DNA from 3 places in the Mycolicibacterium wolinskyi str. Jessa 2025 genome. Region 1 is predicted to be linked to each of the others. Evidence: predicted binding sites of a transcription regulator. Region 1 holds the regulator's gene; each other region holds the start of a gene.

Region 1 (3,242 bases):
GCAGCGAAACCGAAGGCGGGCTCGGACCGAACAGCCGGATCAGCACGTTTTCCGCGGCGGACAAGCCCGTGATCTTCTGGACGCCCGACTACGGTGCGGTGATCGTGCGCGGCGCCATGAACGCCGCATGGGACAAGCTCGGCGGCGCCACCGGCACGCTCGGGGCGCCGATGGCCGATCAGACCGAGGACGGCAGCGTCGTGACGCAGCGGTTCAGCGGCGGCGCGATCTCGTGGGATCGCTCCGACAACACGTTCACGACCGAGCCGCCCAACCTCGCCACGGAACTGGCCGGGCTCGAAATCCCCGGCCTGCAACAGTCGCCGCAGGCCGGCAGCCCACCACAAGCGTCCGACGACACGGATTCCAAGCCGTTCTCGTGGCAGTGGAACTGGTGGTGGCTTCTTGCGCTGATCCCGGTTCTGTTGCTGGCCGGGCTGATCGTCGGTGCCGCGCTCTGGCATCGGCGCCGGGGCCGTGACGACGACTTCGACCACGACCCGTTCGACGACGATCACTACGACGACGGTCCGCACGACGATCGGTTCGACGACGACGAGCACTATGGCGAAGGCCGCTATGAATCGGCGCGCTACGACGAAAGCCGCTTCCGGGACGACGCCTATGCCGACGACCGGGGCGGGGATCGCGGCAGCCCCTATCAAGCGACGGCGGATTACCAGACTGGCGAGGCCCCGACATCGCGCCTCGTCGCCGAGCCCTACCGTGAGACGGCTACGGGCGGATCCCCGTTCGACGGGCCGACCGATGCGTCGATGCCGGTCAGTCAGTGGGCCGCGCCTGGCGGTTTCGGCCCGCGCGAGGCCGACGAGGAGGAACCGCCCGAAGAGGCGGCCGAGCTTGCCGACGCCCATCCTGGCGAAGACGGATACGACGAGGACGATTACGACGACGGCGACGAGTACGTCGACGGGGACGAACTCGAAGACGACGAGGATGTCGTGGACATCGGCGTCCTCGACGACCAGAGCCGGCTCGACGATGACTTCGACGACGAGGACGAACTCGACGAAGAAGGCGACCTCGAGCAGCACGGTCAGGACCTACGCGCGGCGCCCGGGATCCCCAGCAGCCTGATCGCCGGCGTTCCCGCCGCCGCGGCGTTCAACGATGACGACGATCAGGACAACGTCGATACCGCGCCGACCCGTGTGGTGACCGATGCCGACCTGCGCAGCAGCGGGCCACCCAGTGGACGGCACGCCGCGATCGAGCTCGATGAACCGATGCCCAGCGCGACGGCCATTCATCTGCCGCTCGACGACCCGCAGCGGGCACCGCAGGGCTACCCGATCAAGGCGGACACCAAGTCGGGTCTGTACTGGTCGCCGGACAGCAGCCAGTACGACGATGCGATCGCCGAAATCTGGTTCGCCAGCGAGGAGTTCGCCCGCACGAATGGCTTCGTGCGGGCCGACTGAGTAAGCCCGGGCCGCCCGCTCAGATCTTGCGGATCACCGTGACGACCTTGCCGAGCACGGCCGCGTCGTTGCCGGGGATCGGATCGTACGCCGGATTGTGCGGCATGAGCCAGACCTGGCCGCGGGTGCGCTTGAAGGTCTTGACCGTGGCTTCGCCGTCGATCATGGCCGCGACGATGTCGCCGTTGTCGGCCACGTTCTGCTGACGGACCACGACCCAGTCGCCGTCGCAGATCGCCGCGTCGACCATCGAATCGCCGACGACCTTGAGCAGGAACAGTGAGCCTTCACCGACGAGCTCACGGGGCAGCGGGAAGACATCCTCGACGGCTTCTTCGGCGAGAATCGGCCCGCCCGCCGCGATGCGCCCGAGCACGGGCACGAACGTCGGTTCGGGCAGGGCATCGGACCCGGCCACGTCGGTGGACACCAACGGGGTCGCCGGATCGTCGGCGGCGCGGACGTCGACTGCGCGGGGCCGGTTGGGGTCGCGGCGCAAATAGCCTTTGCGCTCGAGCGTGCGCAACTGGTGAGCGACCGACGACGTGGAGGTGAGACCGACGGCGTCGCCGATCTCACGGATGCTCGGCGGGTAGCCGCGACTGGTGACCGACGCGCGGATGACCTCGAGGATGGTGCGCTGGCGCTCGGTGAGGCCGCCGTCGACCGCACGAGGCCGGCTGGCGCCCTCGGTCCCGGCCGGGCTGTCGGTGCTGCCGTCCGTGATGTCGCTGCTGTCGTCGCTCATGGCGCCGAATGTAGTCGCCTACCACCAGATAATCAAACATGTGTTCGAGGCGTGTCGGCCGTGTCGGCCCCGCCTTCGTCGGCAGACCGAACTTGTCGGTACCCCGTTCTATCGTTTGGCAACAGTTCGATCACACGTTCTATTAATCGAACATGTGAGCGACTATATTCGAACACAGGAGCGAATACGCCGGACGAAAGGCAGACAGATGGCCATCCTCGACATCCCCACCGAACGCCGTGACAGCGCGTTCCGTGCTTCCAGCGCTTCTCGCGCTTCCCACGCTCTCCGCGCCGCTGCCGACCCCATGCCGCGCCCCGCCCGGGTCCGGCCGCGCGGCGAGCGCCCGATCTCCCGGCCGCAGCAGGTGCGGCCGAACGGGGCGGCCCTTGGCCACCGCGGAACCGGCGTGCTGATGTCGCGCGCGTCCCATCGCCGGCGTCCCATCACCCCGGCCACGACGGTCCTGCTGGCACTGGTCGCGGCGGCGATCACGGTGTGGCTGGGGTTGGTCGCGCAGCTGGGCGGCGTCATGGGGCCCGCCGAGTCGGTTCCCACCGAGCTGGCGGTGGTTCAGGTCCAGTCCGGCGAGACGTTGCAGCACGTCGCGCAGCGCATCGCGCCCGACGCTCCGGTCGCCGAGGTCGTGCAGCAGATCCGCGATCTCAACGAGCTCGACTCCGCGGCCGTGGAGGCCGGTCAGACGCTCATCGCCCCTGTTGGCTGACGTGTGACATGAGGGATGAAACGCCGTGGCGGGCAAGCGCACTGACCATCGGCGCCACGACATACGCACCATTGGACCCGGCGGTGAGTCTCCCGAGAGCCACGCGGGTACGCTCAAGAGCGCTCGAACTAGTTGTCTGGCGGCGTGACGAAGGAGCGGTGATGCACTGTCCGTTCTGCCGTCACCCTGATTCGCGCGTGGTCGATTCCCGGGAGACCGATGAAGGCCAGGCGATCCGCCGGCGCCGGTCGTGCCCGGAATGCGGCCGCCGGTTCACCACCGTCGAGACGGCCGTGCTGGCCGTGGTCAAGAGAAGTGGCGTCAG
Region 2 (3,242 bases), 1.7 Mb from region 1:
CCCTCTTTGAGGAACGTATGTATGTCGTCGCCGTCCTCAAACACGCCGTGACCCATGCCTGCGATGAGGTTGATCGACGCCGAGGGCTGTAAGCGTTTCAAGCGCGCGGCCGTATCGCGCGAGTTGAGCAAGCGGTCACCTGCGCCCAGCGCGACGTAAAGCGGTGCGGTGATGGCTTGTAGCTGCTCATCGGAAAAGATGGGCAGCGTGTCGCGGCGAGGCTGGTAGTTGCGTTGGATCAACAGCATGTAGTCGATGACCGGGTCAGGAACCGTGCCGGGTCCGAGGGCAATCCGCAATGCCGTTCGGGTGCCGCGGTCTCCGAATGGTGCGAGGACCAGAGCCGCGATGACCGCACCGTAGCGTTGGCGGCCGATACCGCCAGGGGCCCGCAGGGCCAGTCGTTGTACGCGGCCGGGCCTGCGGATCGCGTAATCCGTGGCCAGCCAACCGCCCAACGACACACCCACGATGGCGGCGGTATCGATACGCAGTTCATCGAATACGTCATCGAGCCACAGCGCATGGGCAGCGGAGTTCAGGTCGGGTCGAACCGGTGCACTCAATCCGGGTTCGCCGATGACATCGACCATGTACAGCCTGTGGGTCAGTGACCAACGCGGCGCATCGGCGTGCCAGATCGCGCTGTTGCTTCCGGCGCCGTGAAGCAGCACGGCCGGTGGTGCGTCAGCGGGGCCGCAGTCGAGAACGAACGTCTCGCCCTCCCGCGTCGGGACGGTGCGCTGTCGCACTGGCGTGGTCCAACGCTGAAGGTGCTCGCGGTAGCTGCGCTCGATGGCGTCCTGGCCGGCTGACGATCGGTAGACGGTGTTACTCATTTCTCGCCCTGACGCGTCAAGGCATCGATCAAACCGATCAACGCTGCCGTGGATTCCGGATCACCGTCAACGAAAATCGTCAGCCGGCAGGAAGTTTCGTCATACGTCGAATGAACGTTGAGTTGCGCCTCCCGGTTTGAGTCGCCGATCGCTGCGGCCGTGAGGTGCGTGGTGACACGGTCCATCGTGAGGCGGTCGACGTTGTGGATGTGCGTGACAGCCGAGACGTGCGCGTGTGGCTTGCCGGCCGGCTTGACGGCAGTTGCTCCGGTGAACGTGCGCAAGTCCTGTTCGGTGATGCGGTACTGCTTGCCCATCCGTACGGCGGGCAGGCGGCCGTCACGGACGTATGCCCGCACGGTGCGTACGTGCAGTCCGAGGATGTCGGCCACTTGTTCTGCCGAGTACACCGCGACGGTCATGGCCATAAACTACCGTATTCATCCCTATAAAGATGAAAATGAGGAAGTCCTAGGAGTCAGCGAGAATCTTTGGCCACTTTGGTCTCGGTAGTCACAATCGGGGTCTTCTTGTCGGTGGTTCGAACTAGTGTTCGATGCATGGATTCCTTGGTGGCGGACCGGCTCGCGGCGTTACGCGCGGCACTAGCCGGTGTGCGCGGCCTGCCCTGGGGGTCGCTGCCCGAAGCCGACCTGCTGGAGGTGTGCGCGGGGGTCCAAGACGTCCGCAATCTGGTGCCGGTGGTCGAGCATGCCGCGATCAGTGCGCTCTCGGAATGCACGACCCCGGCCGCGATCGGGGCGAAATCCTGGCCCGAAGCGCTGCGGATCCGGCTGCGGATCTCGGGCAGCGAGGCGCGGCGGCGGTGTCGCGATGCGACGAACTTCGGGCCACGCCGATCGGTGACCGGCGAGGCGCTGGCGCCGGTGCGGGCGGCGACCGCCGCTGCCCAAGCCGGTGGCTGGCTGACCCCCGATCACCTCGACGAGTTGGAGACGTTCTTCACCAAATGCCCCGACTGGGTCGACGCGGCACGCCGCGACGCCTTTGAACGCAAACTCGTGGCGGTGGCGGCGCAGGAGACCCCCGAGACGTTGCGCCACACCGTCGCCGAAGCCCTCTACCTCTTGAATCAGGATGGTGACGAACCCGTCGACGCCGCGGAACGCAAGCGTGGTATCACGATCCATCCCCAGCAGCCCGACGGCACCTCGAAGGTGTCGGGATGGTTGAACGCCGAAGCCCGCGCCGTCGTCGAACCCCTGCTGGCCAAATACGCCGCACCCGGCATGTGCAATCCCGACGACCCCTCACCCTGCGTCACCGGGGTGCCGTCGGAGGAGGCCATCGCGGCCGATACCCGCACCGCCGCGCAACGCAATCACGACGCATTGATCACGATCGGGCGCAACGCCTTGATGTCGGGCGAGCTCGGTACCCATAACGGGTTGCCGGTGGCGTTGATCGTCACCACCACCCTGGCTGAACTCGAAGCCGGCGCCGGCATCGCCGTCACCGCCGGTGGGTCGAAACTACCCATCTCCGACGTGATCCGCCTCGCCGCCCATGCCTGGCATTACCTGGCGGTGTTCGACGATGCGACCCTGGTGCCGCTGTATTTCGGGCGGACCAAACGCATCGCGACCCCCGCCCAACGCCTGGTGTTGTTCGCCCGCGACCGGGGCTGCACCCGGCCCGGGTGCACCGCCGGCGGCTACCGCTGCCAAGCCCATCACGCCCAACATGACTGGACGGTGGGTGGGCAGACCAACATCGATGAACTCGCCCTGTCCTGCGGACCCGACAACCGCCTGGTCGCCAAAGGCAAATGGACCACCACCATGCGCAACGGCCGCTGCCAATGGACCCCGCCACCCCTACTCGACACGGGCCAAAACCGCATCAACACCTACCACCATCCCCAGACCTACCTCACCGACAACAACGACGAGGATGATGAAACAGACTGTCAACCAGCCTGATTCACCCGACGGATGCCGCTGACAGCTGAGCGTGGCAAGCGGCCGGCTTTGGAGTGCCCGGACATCTGGTCGCCGGTCACCCTGACGTCGAAGTCGAGGTTGAGCCGCATGGGCTTGGTGATCGACTGCTTCCACGTAACCTGTTGTGCGTCAGACTGGTTGACGACGGTGATGTCTTCGAGTCGGACGGTCTCGCCTCTGCCTTCCGCGGAGCCGGTGATGATGCCGTCGATTTCCGAGAACCGGTAGATCACGGCCAGTGAACCGATCGGAGTCTTGATCTTGACGTCCCAAGTTCCGTCGAGGCCCATCACACCGCCTCCGCGTGGCGGCCGGTGTCGGTCCAGACGGTTCCGCGACGTTCGTAGTCGAACAGTGACTCCACGGCCAATGCGATGCGTGGGCCATAGGTTCGGTGCAGTAGATGCAGGGCAAGATCAAGGCCGGAGGTCACCGCGCC
Region 3 (3,242 bases), 3.0 Mb from region 1:
ATTCGTTGACCCGCGCCTGGCCGGTGTCCAGCTGAGGCGGTGGAATCCATTCCGTGCGGCCATCTTTGCGTATTCGCGTTTTCCACCCCTTGTTGGTGAGCAGTCGATGATCGGGCTTGCACGCCAAGGTCAGCTCGTCCACGTTGGTATGACCCCCGGCGATCCAGTCCTTGTCGCGGTGGTGAACCTCGCACCAGTACGGCGGCGCCGTGCATCCCGGCCGCGTGCAGCCGCGGTCCCTGGCGTACAACACAATCCGTTGGCCCGGTGAGGCGACGCGTTTGGTGCGGCCGAGGTACATCGGGACCTCGGTGTGCGATTCATAGACGCACAGATAGTGGTGGGCGTGGCTGGCCAGCCGTATGACGTCGGCCATCGGGAGCATGCTGCCGCCGCCGGTGACAGCCCATCCCTCCCCCGACTCGATCTCGGCGAGTGTGGTGGTGACGACGACCGTGCACGGCAACCCGTTGTGTTGCCCCAACTCACCGGAAGCCAACATGGCGCGGCCGACCGCCTTGAACGCATCGTGGTTACGTTGGATCTGGGTACGGCTGTCCCGTTCGACGGCCTCTTTGTCGGGTTCGCCGTCGACACAAGGGGTTTCGTCGTCGGGATTACACATGCCGGGCGCGGCCCATTTGGCTGAGATCGCGTCCCACACGGCCCGGGCCTCCGGGTCGAGCAGGCCCTTGACCTCGCTCATGCCGTCGGGACCCTGCTTGCCGACGTACAGGTAACGACGCCGGGCCCGGTCCGCATCAGACGGCGGTTTTCCGTCCGGGTCGATCGTCATCAGCATCCGGTCGGTGGCCTGACGCAACTCGTCGGGCGACAGTCTCGGAGCGGACCGAGCGAGGATCGTCTCGGCCTTGGCCCGGTCATCGGCGCCGACCCATCCCGGCAAGCTCGCGAAGAACTTACGAATAACCCGGACGTGTTCGGTGCCGACCTCACCGCGCGACTGCGCGGCCGCCGTCTTGGGCAGCTTCGGTTGCAGCGATTCGCCATTCACTGCCCGTCGCGGCCCAAGGTCAGCGGCATCGGCGATCCGCCTGCCGGCTTCGGCGCGGCTGATACGCAGGCAGTTCACCAACACATCCCGCATCGAATTGCCGCCCATGGCTTGAGGTGTCGCCTCGGCGGTCATACGAGCGATGATCACGTTGTCCACCGCGCCGTGGGCGCGTTGAATCCGTTCACGAAGCATCGCCACCCGCATCAGGTCGGGCAACGTCAGTGTGTCGTGGGATGCCGCGGCGATGAGGGCACCGGTCTCTTCGAAGACTTGATAGAGCGCGAGCAGCGTTTCGCGATCCATTCGCTCGGCGGTCGCGCTCACGATTCGAACATTAGTGCGAAGGACAGACAAGTCGGCGTGCGTTCATGGCCCGCGTTGTGACAGCTGTACATGAAGTTAATCCGCGCAACCAAAGTGGCCAGAGTTTTTTGAATCGACGATCGCGCGCGGTTCGCGACGCACCAAGATCATGCGAATCTCGCAACGAACTTGGCAGAGACTGCCACTATCGCCTCGCGCGTTTGGCGCGCCGGCCAGAATTCCGGGCACGATTGACGCACACTCGGGGTCACCGCGAGATCGCCCAGGCGAGTTCAGAAATCGCGCACCCGCGGATGCAGTAACTCGCGTATCCGCGTGCCGACATCCGCGCTTCATCAGGCCGAACTGCACAGATTGACGCCACGGAAAGTTTTCTCCGCAAACCTAAGATTTAGCTGAGTACGAATTGCTACCGTGTGCAAGCACTGTTGGCCAGCTCATACCGAAGGCGGCGCGCTTAATGTCCAAGCCAACCCCTCCCCGTCTCCAGAAAGCCAAAGCAGCCGCCGTCACCGCTGCCGTCGTCGCCACGACAGCTGCGCTCACTGCCGGGGCCGCTTCACAGGCGCCCGAGGCTTACTTGGCCCACAAGCGGACGGTCGAGGCCGAGGTTGCGTTGGCGGCATTGCCCGAAGTGCCCGGCCTCGACGACCTCCTGAACGTGCCCGACCTCGTAGGCATCTACGGTGTGGGCCCGGTTTTTTGGGCCGCTCAGCTCTTGGGCCTCACGCCGACGGACGTCATCCAGGCCGCGGCCGGTCTACTCGGCGGCAGCGAAGTCGCCGGTGCGGTAACCGGCCTTCTGGAACTGCTCGACGCGATCTCGCCTGTCGATGCGGGCATCAAAGGTCCGCTGCCAAGCGATGTGTACAACGCCGTCAACGGCCTCGAGTACACGCTGGACGGCGTCACCGACATCCTCGGGGAACCGATCCAAGCGATTCCGATCGTCGGCGACCTCATCTGGAATGCGATAGATGGTCTCGTTGCCGAGATCATCAACGAGGCACCCATCCTCAACCAGCGCCGTGCGATCATCTTTTCGGAAAGCCTTGGTGGACTGACCACATCGCTCGCGTACCGCGACATGATCAAAGCGGTGCAATCGAACGACCCCAACTGGGGCGAGGGTGTCACGGGTCAGTGGCTGATCTTCTTCAACAATCCGAGCCGTCCCGGCGGCGGTCTCTTCGCGTTGGCCACCCCGATCACCAACTTGTTCGGGTTGAACCTCTCGACACCGCCGGCAGGTAGCTACACCAACGAGGATGCCGACGGCGACATCACGAAGGTCCTCAACACCTCGATCCTCGACATCAGCTGGGCCTACAACATCCTGTCGGATGCACCGACGACGCTGAATCCGTTGGCGTGGGCCAACGCAGCAACCGGCGCAGTGTTCCTGACGTACCTGCTCCCGAGCGAGGGCAACAACATCGCGAGCCATGTGCTGCCGCAAGCAGTGGCCGGGATCCTCGACGGGCTGAAAGTCATGGTCGACATCACCGGCGGGCAGGGACTGGAGATGGTGCCGGGCTGGAACGAGATCGTGAATGTCATCGACGATCTCGACATCCTCAACCTTGGACTGGATGAAGCGTTGGAAGCGGTCGCCAACGCCACCAAGTTCCCCGGCACCGCAACGTACATCACTTATGACTCAGGCAATCTCCCGTTGCTCGAGCCGTTCCGGATGGTGCCGCGTCTCGTCAGCCTGCTCCCTGGCGTCGACATTCCCACGCCGATCACCGACAGCTTCGAAGAAGCGCTACGGATGATGGTCAACATGGGCTACCAGGATGTCGACCCGGTGACGCTCGAACGGGGCTTCGACATGGCGGGTGAACAAGCGTATTTCTATGATTCACCGCTCACCCCGACGCAGAAGCTCGCGGCGAGA

Evidence for each region. The regulator LexA, encoded in region 1, represses DNA repair genes until DNA is damaged. The targets are predictions, from matches to a motif close to CGAACANNTGTTCG.
Region 2: ACOI2T_RS13325 (HNH endonuclease signature motif containing protein) is a predicted target of LexA. The motif match lies at 1,382-1,395, and genes of this name have one in related genera.
Region 3: ACOI2T_RS06870 (HNH endonuclease signature motif containing protein) is a predicted target of LexA. The motif match lies at 1,347-1,360, and genes of this name have one in related genera.

What each region holds. Positions count from the first base shown of each region.
Region 1 covers NZ_CP185960.1:4,385,046-4,388,287, reverse strand. Annotated here, with positions in the region: gene ACOI2T_RS21545 (LGFP repeat-containing protein) at 1-1,442, shown strand, start outside; gene lexA (transcriptional repressor LexA) at 1,462-2,190, opposite strand; gene ACOI2T_RS21535 (LysM peptidoglycan-binding domain-containing protein) at 2,498-2,917, shown strand; gene nrdR (transcriptional regulator NrdR) at 3,079-3,242, shown strand, end outside.
Region 2 covers NZ_CP185960.1:2,708,219-2,711,460, forward strand. Annotated here, with positions in the region: gene ACOI2T_RS13315 (alpha/beta fold hydrolase) at 1-839, opposite strand, end outside; gene ACOI2T_RS13320 (helix-turn-helix domain-containing protein) at 836-1,261, opposite strand; gene ACOI2T_RS13325 (HNH endonuclease signature motif containing protein) at 1,400-2,782, shown strand; gene ACOI2T_RS13330 (hypothetical protein) at 2,770-3,093, opposite strand; gene ACOI2T_RS13335 (DJ-1/PfpI family protein) at 3,093-3,242, opposite strand, start outside.
Region 3 covers NZ_CP185960.1:1,358,996-1,362,237, reverse strand. Annotated here, with positions in the region: gene ACOI2T_RS06870 (HNH endonuclease signature motif containing protein) at 1-1,321, opposite strand, end outside; gene ACOI2T_RS06875 (NAD(P)/FAD-dependent oxidoreductase) at 1-9, shown strand, start outside; gene ACOI2T_RS06865 (PE-PPE domain-containing protein) at 1,803-3,242, shown strand, end outside.